3 regions of the Ruminococcus sp. AF17-22AC genome follow, and region 1 is predicted to be linked to each of the others. Evidence: predicted binding sites of a transcription regulator. Region 1 holds the regulator's gene; each other region holds the start of a gene.
What was found. Region 1 encodes LexA, which represses DNA repair genes until DNA is damaged. Its sites were predicted from a motif close to CNAACANNTGTTNG; they were not measured.
Positions count from the first base shown of each region.

Region 2: recA (recombinase RecA) is a predicted target of LexA. The motif match lies at 1,597-1,610, and genes of this name have one in related genera.
Region 3: DWW86_RS14775 (putative DNA modification/repair radical SAM protein) is a predicted target of LexA. The motif match lies at 1,766-1,779, and genes of this name have one in related genera.

Region 1 is NZ_QRXT01000001.1:378,519-381,806, forward strand. It holds gene nadD (nicotinate-nucleotide adenylyltransferase) at 1-476, shown strand, start outside; gene yqeK (bis(5'-nucleosyl)-tetraphosphatase (symmetrical) YqeK) at 469-1,065, shown strand; gene rsfS (ribosome silencing factor) at 1,105-1,461, shown strand; gene lexA (transcriptional repressor LexA) at 1,586-2,206, opposite strand; gene DWW86_RS02000 (biotin/lipoyl attachment domain-containing protein) at 2,436-3,288, shown strand, end outside.
Region 2 is NZ_QRXT01000002.1:194,960-198,247, reverse strand. It holds gene DWW86_RS04180 (regulatory protein RecX) at 18-500, opposite strand; gene recA (recombinase RecA) at 505-1,548, opposite strand; gene glgA (glycogen synthase GlgA) at 1,735-3,183, opposite strand; gene spo0A (sporulation transcription factor Spo0A) at 3,279-3,288, opposite strand, start outside.
Region 3 is NZ_QRXT01000013.1:41,082-44,369, reverse strand. It holds gene DWW86_RS14790 (transglutaminase-like domain-containing protein) at 1-13, opposite strand, end outside; gene DWW86_RS14785 (SseB family protein) at 293-712, opposite strand; gene DWW86_RS14780 (alpha/beta hydrolase) at 939-1,721, shown strand; gene DWW86_RS14775 (putative DNA modification/repair radical SAM protein) at 1,823-3,288, shown strand, end outside.

The sequences.
Region 1 (3,288 bases):
ATGAGCAGAGAGTTGCCATGGTAGAGCGGGCGATTACCGGAAATCCCCATTTTGAGCTTTCTCTGATTGAGATGCATGACCATGGTTTATCTTACACGTATCACACACTTGAGAATCTCAGAAAGCAGAACCCTGATACCGATTACTACTTTATCATCGGTGCAGATTCCCTATACAGTTTCACCACCTGGATGAAGCCCGAGAGAATCTGTGCTGCATGTACGATCGTAGTTGCCACGAGAGACCATACACCCGTAAAAGAGCTGTCTGAAGAAATGGAACGTCTGACACAGCTTTATCATGGTCATTTTGTACGGCTGGACACCATGAATATTGATATTTCCAGTCAGCTGCTGCGCCAATGGCATCAGGAGGGCAAAAGCCTTCGTTATTATGTACCAGACGCAGTTGCCGACTATATCAATGAACACCATATTTATCATATTACGGAAGGAGCATCCGAAACGAATGGCTGATTACGATTTTATAAAAATGCAGAAAAAACTTTCCAAATATCTCGATGAAGATCGTTTTGAGCATACGCTCGGTGTTATGTTTACCTGTGCCTCGCTGGCAATGGTCCACGGATATGACCTCAAAGATGCCCAGGCTGCAGGGCTGCTCCATGACAGCGCAAAATGCATTCCAAATAAAAAGAAACTAAAAATGTGTGCAGAACACAATATCCCGGTTACTCCATTTGAAAAGGAACATCCTTTTCTTCTTCATGCCAAACTCGGAGCTTATATTGCACGTGCAAAATACGGAATCACTGATGAAGAAATTCTTTCTTCCATCACATTCCATACTACCGGTAAGCCAGAGATGAGTACCCTCGAAAAGATTGTTTATATTGCAGATTATATTGAACCGGCGAGAAATAAAGCACCGAACCTGACTGAAGTCCGTAAGCTTGCTTTCGAGGATCTGAATGAATGTATGTATGCAATTCTCCGGGATACCCTGACTTATCTTGACAAAAATCCGGATGATGTCGATTCTGCAACAAAAGATGCATTCGCCTATTATGACACCTTACATAAGGAACGGCAGGAGAGCAGATAACATCTGATTTTCTGTCTGACCGGAAAGGATGAGATAACTATGAATAAAGAACAGGAAATGGTACGTATCGCCTGCAAGGCGATCGATGACAAAAAAGCAATTGATATCAAAGTAATCGACATTCACGAAGTATCTGTAATTGCTGATTATTTCATTATCGCAAGCGGAAACAACCTGAATCAGGTACAGGCAATCGTCGATAATGTAGAAGAACAGCTCGGAAGAGCCGGTTATGAGCCCAAACAGGTAGAAGGAACCCGTGGTTCCAACTGGATCCTGATGGATTACGGCGATGTGATCATCCATGTTTTCGATGAAGAAAACCGCCTTTTCTATGATCTGGAACGAATCTGGAGAGATGGAAAAGAACTGGATAGTGCTGATTTTTTAAAATAAGTTTACAATAATAAAATTATGTAAATCAAATCAACAAAAAAGACATGCCCGCAGAGTCATACAAAGACTTACGGACATGTCTTTTGATTTTTCATATGCAAATTTCAGCAGTATGATCTGCTGATTACTGATAAAGGCGGAACACACCAAATACCTTTCCAAGTATCTGAATATCACCATGTACCAGAATCGGATCCATAGAATCATTTTCCGGCTGAAGACGATAATAGCCATCCTCTTTATAAAAAGTCTTCACTGTAGCAGAATCTTCTACCAGCGCTACGACAATATCTCCGTTAGATGCCGAAGCCTGCTGCTTTACCAGCACCTGATCACCATCAAAGATTCCTGCATTTACCATACTTTCTCCCTTAACTTTCAGCATGAAGCTCTGTGCATTCGGCATGTATTCTGCCGGCACCGGGAAATAACCTTCGATATTCTCTACTGCCAGAATCGGCTGGCCGGCCGCAACCGTACCTACAAGCGGCACATTGACAACCTCTCTGCGTACTAAATTAAAATTATCATCGATGATCTCGATTGCTCTGGGCTTTGTGGCATCTCTGCGGATATATCCATTCTTTTCCAGTGCTTCCAGATGTGAATGAACTGAAGAAGTGGATTTCAGATTAACCGCCTCACAGATCTCACGTACTGCCGGTGGAAATCCACGGTTCAGAATTTCGTTTTTTATATAATCAAGAATTTCCTGCTGTTTTTTACTGATTCGACCGTATGACATAGGTTCACCTCCAAGAAATATGAACATTATTTTTTAAAAAAAGTATAACATACCCTTTCAGAAATAGCAAACAGATATTCGGAAAATATGTTCGTTTTCCATATATATTTGTTTTCTGCCTTAATTATTTTGCCTTTTTCTTGTCAGATACCCCACAAAATGTTACAATACTTGTATTGTCTTTTTATATGATTTTTAATGAGAATTAGAAAATAAAGGAGGCATTTTTTTGCCTGTTAATAATAAACAAAACGGATCCGGTTCCGGCATCCTCAAAAAACTTAAAAACTTATTCGGCATGAATATCGGAACCATGCTGTTTGGCGTATTGTTTATTTATATGCTGTTCAGTATGATTCTTTATCTGACTTCCTCAAACATCGAATCCTATCTGGTAATTGCAGGACCACTTTCCCGAAACGAAACGTATACCGGTCTTGCTATACGTGAGGAGACCGTTCACAAAGCGGAGACCGGCGGTTATGTTAATTATTATGCCCGTGAAGGTTCCAAGATCAATGCAAACGGTGTAGTATACGGCATCAGCAGTTCCAAAAAAACAGAAGGCACGACAGAATTAAGTAATGAAGAACTTTCCAGCATCCGAAGCCAGCTCCAGAGCTTTTCAAAAGGCTTCAATGCCAGCAAATTTAACACTACCTACAGTTTTAAGTACAATCTGGAAGGCAGCATTCTTCAGTATGCCGGTGTTACCGGAGGAACTTCTTCATCAGATTCTTCCGATTCCACATCCAGTGTGGTTTCTTATGGTAATCAGACCTTAAGTAAAGCAGAGCAGGACGGCATCGTTCTTTACTCTATGGACGGATATGAGAACAAGTCTGTATCCTCACTGAGCACTGAAGATTTCGACCAGAATGCGTACCATGAAACAGACTTAAAGACGCAGAATTCAGTGTCAGCCGGTGACAGCTTGTATACACTGATCTCTAATGAAAACTGGAGTCTTATGATTCCGCTCAGTGCCAAACAGGCCGCAAAACTTGCCGACCGCAGTACTGTGCGTGTAAAATTTCTGAAAGACGATATGACACAGACCGGCGATTTCAGCATTGTCGAAA
Region 2 (3,288 bases), on a different contig from region 1:
TGTTTTTGAGAATTATGTCAAGTTTTTATTTGTGTTATGTCCATTTCTTCGAGCACCGAAAAAATGTCTCCGGAACGGAATCCACGCCGTGCCAGATATCCGTAAAGACGGCGCATCTCACGCTCATCAAGCTCTGCTCCGGGCTCGTACTTTTTCCCGACCATCTGGCGGAGAAGTGCCCTTTCATCCGGTGTCTCAAGCTCCTCTGCTTCCTCCCATGCATCCTGTATCGTCTGACGGTCGATTCCCTTCCCGGAAAGCTCCTGAAATATCTTCTGACGGCTCTTATCGTGAATCCTGTACATGATATAATTCAGTGCGTATCTCCGGTCATTGATATAACCATAATCCTTTACATAAGAGACGGCATCCTCTGCAAGTTCTTCTGAAAAACCGGCACGGAGAAGGCGATCCGTCAATCCCTTCTCCGTACGATCCATATGTTCCAGAAGACGCAGTGCCTTCTTACGGGCCTTTCTCTGCTGTTCCATATCTGTCATTTAATTATTCCTGCTCTTCTCCGTTCTGTTCTGCGTTCTCCGGTTCTTCGCCCGGAAGCAGATGGTACTGGATTCTTACTTTCTTCTCGATTTCTTCGCAGATCTCCGGATGATCTTTCAGAAAGATCTTGACGTTCTCACGTCCCTGACCGATACGCTCTCCATTGTAAGAGTACCATGCACCGCTCTTATTCACTACATTGCATTCTGCTGCAAGATCAAGGATCTCACCCTCTCTGGAGATACCGGTACCGAACATGATATCGAACTCTGCCTGCTTAAACGGCGGAGCAACTTTATTCTTAACAACTTTAACCTTTACATGGTTACCGACCATCTCGCCGCCTTGCTTCAGGGTCTCTGTCCTTCTGACATCAAGACGTACGGAAGCATAGAACTTCAAAGCACGTCCACCAGTCGTTGTCTCCGGGTTGCCAAACATAACACCAACCTTTTCACGGAGCTGATTGATAAAGATTACCACACAGTTCGAACGGCTTATTGCTGCAGTAAGTTTACGAAGTGCCTGAGACATCAGACGTGCATGAAGACCTACATGACTGTCTCCCATATCCCCCTCGATCTCTGCCTTCGGAACCAGTGCTGCAACAGAGTCTACAATTACGATGTCAACTGCACCGGAACGTACCATCGTCTCGGTGATTTCAAGTGCCTGCTCACCGTTATCCGGCTGTGAAATATAGAGGTTATCGATGTCAACACCGATATTCTTCGCATAGACCGGATCAAGTGCATGCTCTGCATCAATAAATCCAGCGATTCCGCCACGCTTCTGTACCTCTGCAACCATATGTAAGGCAACAGTCGTCTTACCACTGGACTCCGGTCCGTAGATCTCGACGATTCTCCCCTTCGGTACACCGCCCACACCAAGAGCAATGTCAAGTCCGAGAGATCCGGTCGGAACTGCCTCTACCACCATATTAGAGCTGGAATCTCCAAGCTTCATAACGGATCCTTTACCGTACTGCTTCTCAATATGTCCAAGGGCTGCTTCCAGCGCCTTCTGTTTCTCTTCGTTCATCATTTCAGGATTCTCCTTAATTTTATTTTGATTTTTATTTATGTGTAATACCAAACCTATGTTCGTGTTTTCTTCTTATATGCTATTATAAATCTCCTGTAAAGTCAAGCAAAACTTTTTGACATTTTTCTCCCTGAAATGGCAAAAGAGGTACCGGGTTTCCCCGATACCTCCTGATATCTGTATTATTTATTTGTCCCCGATCAGCCAGTTGTACATTTCTTCATACTGCTGTGCGGAATGACTCCATGAGAAGTCTGCTGCCATTGCACGGTCAACCATTTTATTCCATTCGCGTTTGTTGTCATAAAATACCTTTTCGGCATTGCGGACAGTTGCAAGCATCTCATGTGCATTGTAGTTTGTAAAGCTGAATCCTGTACCGGTTCCCTCGTACTGGTTGTATGGCTCTACCGTATCCTTCAGGCCGCCTGTCTCACGCACGATTGGTAAGGTACCGTAACGGAGACTCATCAGCTGACTTAAACCGCATGGTTCAAACAATGATGGCATCAGGAATGCATCTGACGCTGCATAAATTCTGTGGGACATCGGCTCATCATAATAGATCTGAGCAGATACCTTTCCATGATATTTCCAGTCAAAGTGGCGGAACATATTTTCGTAGCGTTCTTCGCCGGTACCGAGTACGACGATCTGAACAGCATCCTGACACAGTTCATCCATGATATATGCGATCAGGTCAAAGCCTTTCTGGTCTGTCAGACGGGAAACGATACCGATCAGCATTGCGTTCGGATCTTCGTTCAGCCCGAGGTCACGCTGAAGCTGAAGCTTGTTTTTGACTTTTTCCTTGCGGAAGGTCTTTGCATTATAATTCTGTGTAATGTATTTATCTGTCTCCGGATTGAATACATCATAATCGATTCCGTTGACGATACCGCGAAGGTCATGGGCACGCGCACAGAGAAGTCCGTCCAGTCTCTCTCCGTAGAACGGTGTCTTGATCTCTTCGGCATAAGTATTACTTACTGTTGTTACTGCATCTGCAAATACAATTCCACCTTTGAGGAAGTTTGCATCTTTGTATGCTTCCAGCTTATCCGGGGCAAAATAGTAATCAGAAAGACCTGTGATACCCTGTACGGTCTTGACATCCCATACGCCCTGGAATTTCAGATTGTGGATCGTCATAACCGTCTTGATTCCCCAGAAAAATTCATTCTGCTGGAAAGAATCATGCAGATATACCGGAACAAGACCTGTCTGCCAGTCGTGGCAGTGGATCACATCCGGGCGGAATCCGATCACCGGGAGCACGGAGAGAACTGCTTTTGAGAAGAAAGCAAACTTCTCAAGATCCCATGGTGCACTGTCATACGGTTTCGGACCGCTGAAATAATATTCGTTATCAATAAAGTAAAACTGGATTCCGTCATATTCCATATGAAGAATTCCAACATAACAATTCTTATATCCCAGATCCATATAGAAGTGGGTGATATATTCCATTTTGTCTTTCCATTCCTGCTTCATACAGGCATATTTCGGCAAAATCACGCGTACATCGAAATAACGTTTATCGAAACATTTCGGAAGTGCACCTGCTACGTCTGCAAGACCTCCTGTCTTGATAAATGGTACTGCTTCTGATGTTGCAAATAAGATTCTTTTCATCTGTAAATACCCCTCCTTGATTCCCGCTGTCAGAAAATTATCTGACTTTCTCGGTCTATGCCGGATTTTTATGTTTATTATACCCTAAAACACTTCTAATTGAAA
Region 3 (3,288 bases), on a different contig from region 1:
AGCAGCGGTTCAATTGTATCTTTTGTTCGAAGTCGGCCTTTACCGGTGATACTCCAACATCCTATGATCAGAAATGCTATTGCCAAAAATAGAAATATGCTCAGGATGGATGATACGGTAATAGGTTTCTTTTTCATACACGCTCTTCTCCTTTGCGTTAAATCTGATTATGCCTTTATTATACTCCTGGTTATCCTCTATTGCATCTATAAAATCTCCCATATTTCTTCACCCGGTGCCGGAATATGCACTTCCAGATTGAACAGGGACTTAATATCGATTTTCTTAATTCTTACTTGTTTTCTGGTTTGATGATTCGGATCAGCTGCTTATCAAGCATGATCGTACGATTCCACGGATTCAGAATCACACCCTCGATTTCCGGAACAGTCATTGCTGCATCAAACAATTTCCCTATATCCGTCAAAAAAGTGGATTTTACCGATTCCGGGCCTTTCATCTCCTCATCAAAACTGGTAAACGCATACCACCAACATTTTCCATCTTCAGTCTGGACACTTTTTACTGCCATCTGAGTATTTCCGGGATTCATCTCCACAGCAACGATCACCTGTCCGTTTTCGTTCATTCTCCGGCGGATAACCGTAAGTACATGCGCCAGCATTTCCTGCGAAGTTTCTTTTTGTAATCCCAGAATTGCTTCTTCTATTTTTTCATTTCCTTTTAATGTCTCATCCTGTGATATTGCCATCTGAGTTCTCCTCTGAAAATATTTATTATTTATATTTTATGATACCATCACAAGAGTAAACGGGCAATATCGTTATGCACACTCTCTTGTCCTGACTTATACTTTTGTAATGACGAATCCCACAATTGCTATTATGAGCAACAACGGATTTTCTTGCCAGCTCCGCTAAAACATGCCATAATTATCTTGTTTTTTACCCCTACATTATAAAAAGGATTTGATCAAAATGAAAACATACGAAGAATTACTTTCAGATATTGAAGAAGATATGGAGCTCATGGGTGCTTCACACATTGTTTATTCTGCGGAAGAAAACGGTGTCATCACAGATTATGATTACCTTCCGTCAGATCTCTGTATGACTTCCACCACTTTAAAGGATCTTCAGGAAAAACTTCATGAGCAGATGCTCTATGACAAAGCTTCCGCATACACTGCCGGAGCAGACAAAAATGCGCCAAAACTGGCTGTTATTTTTCCCGGCATCGGATATACTGCTGACAAACCACTTCTTTATTACACAACCCGTCTTGCAAAAAAACACGGCTATCAGATTCAGACCGTGTCTTATGGCACGCTCCCTGAAAACATCAGGGGCGATTCTGCCAAAATGAAACAGGCATTTGAACTTGCCTCGGAACAGACAGAACAGCTTCTGCACGGCATTGACTGGAGTTCCTATGGCAGTATTCTTTTTATTTCCAAAAGCATTGGCACAGCCATATCTTCTGCCTATGCTTTCAGACACAATTTAAAGGTAAAAAGTATCCTGTTTACTCCACTGGCAGAAACTTTTTCATTTCCACTCCAGGGAAGTATTGCCTTTCACGGCACTGCTGATCCGTGGGCCGAAACAGATTCTGTTCAGGCACTCGCAACACAAAAAGAAGTTCCTCTTTTCCTTACCAAAAATGCCAACCATTCTCTGGAAACCGGCGATGTGCAGACCGATCTTTCCATCCTGAAAACTACAATGGATCGTGTGGAACGCTTTATTATTAATCCATAAAACTGACTATACAGGATATTTTGTAATAAGATTATATGGTTTCGCAAACATTTGTTCTATTTTCTCTTGTATTTTCGAACAGATGTTTGTATAATACAAATATGACCACCTCAATTGTAAATGAAAACTACACCACACAGGAGAAACTACAGATTCTTGCAGACGCAGCAAAATATGATGTTGCATGTACTTCAAGCGGTTCCAGCCGCCGGGGAAAGAAAGGAGAGCTCGGCAATGCAGAAGCATGCGGCATCTGTCATAGTTTTGCTGCAGACGGAAGATGTATCTCCCTTCTCAAGATCCTGATGACAAATCATTGTGCCTATGATTGCAAATATTGTATCAACAGATCCGGCAATGATGTAAAGCGCGCCACTTTTACGCCTCAGGAAATTTGTGAACTGACAATTGAATTTTACAAAAGAAATTATATCGAAGGACTGTTCCTGAGTTCCGGTGTCCTGCGCAATCCTACCTATACTATGGAAAAAATGTGCGAGACATTGCTTCTGCTCCGTACGAAATACCATTTTAATGGCTATATCCACGTAAAAACAATTCCCGGCGCATCAGATGAGCTGCTTGCCGCAGCCGGTTATCTGGCCGACCGTATCAGTGTAAATCTGGAACTTCCTACTGAGGATGCTCTGCGTTCACTGGCACCAAATAAAACCATGCAGAACATCTTAAATCCTATGGGGAAAGTACAGAGTACGATTGCATCTCACCGGATGGCGATCGGAAAGTCCACATACATGGAACGAAGCCGTGGAAATCAGTTTTTAAACCATAGTATCTTTTCGGATAATTCCAAGAATAAATTCAAAGAAAAACTTAATGCGCAAAATACAGATGCACGACTCCATGGCAGTTTTCACTCAGAAAAGCATCTTCAAAAAACCTCTTCCTTTCCAGGTGAAAACAAACTCTGCAAACATGCTCTGACCTGGGAAAATGCCTGCCAGCTGGCTCCTCTCGACATGTCAGATCTGAGGCGCAGCTTCGCGCCGGCAGGGCAAAGCACCCAGATGATCATCGGCGCTACCGGAGAGAGTGACTATACCCTGCTGCAAACGACACAGGCATTATATCAGGGATTCGATCTGAAACGAGTTTTTTACTCCGCTTATATTCCACTAAATGACGATACCAACCTGCCTCAGCTCGGAACACCTCCACCACTTCTGCGTGAGCATCGCCTGTATCAGGCAGACTGGCTTCTTCGTTTCTATGGTTTTCAGGCAACGGAACTGTTATCTGAGTCTCAGCCAAACTTTAATGAACTGCTGGATCCAAAGTGTGACTGGGCGTTGCGCCATCTGGAACATTTTCCAGTAGAAGTAGAAACGGCCTCTTATGCCACCTTACTTCGTGTTCCCGGTATCGGTCCCAAATCAGCCAGCCGCATCACCTATGCCCGGAAATACGGACGCTTAACCTTCGAAAGTCTGAAAAAAATGGGTGTCGTACTGAAACGCGCACACTATTTTATTACCTGTGGAGGAAAGCAGATGTATCATACCCCCATCGAAGAGGCTTATATTACCAGACAATTAATTCATGTAGA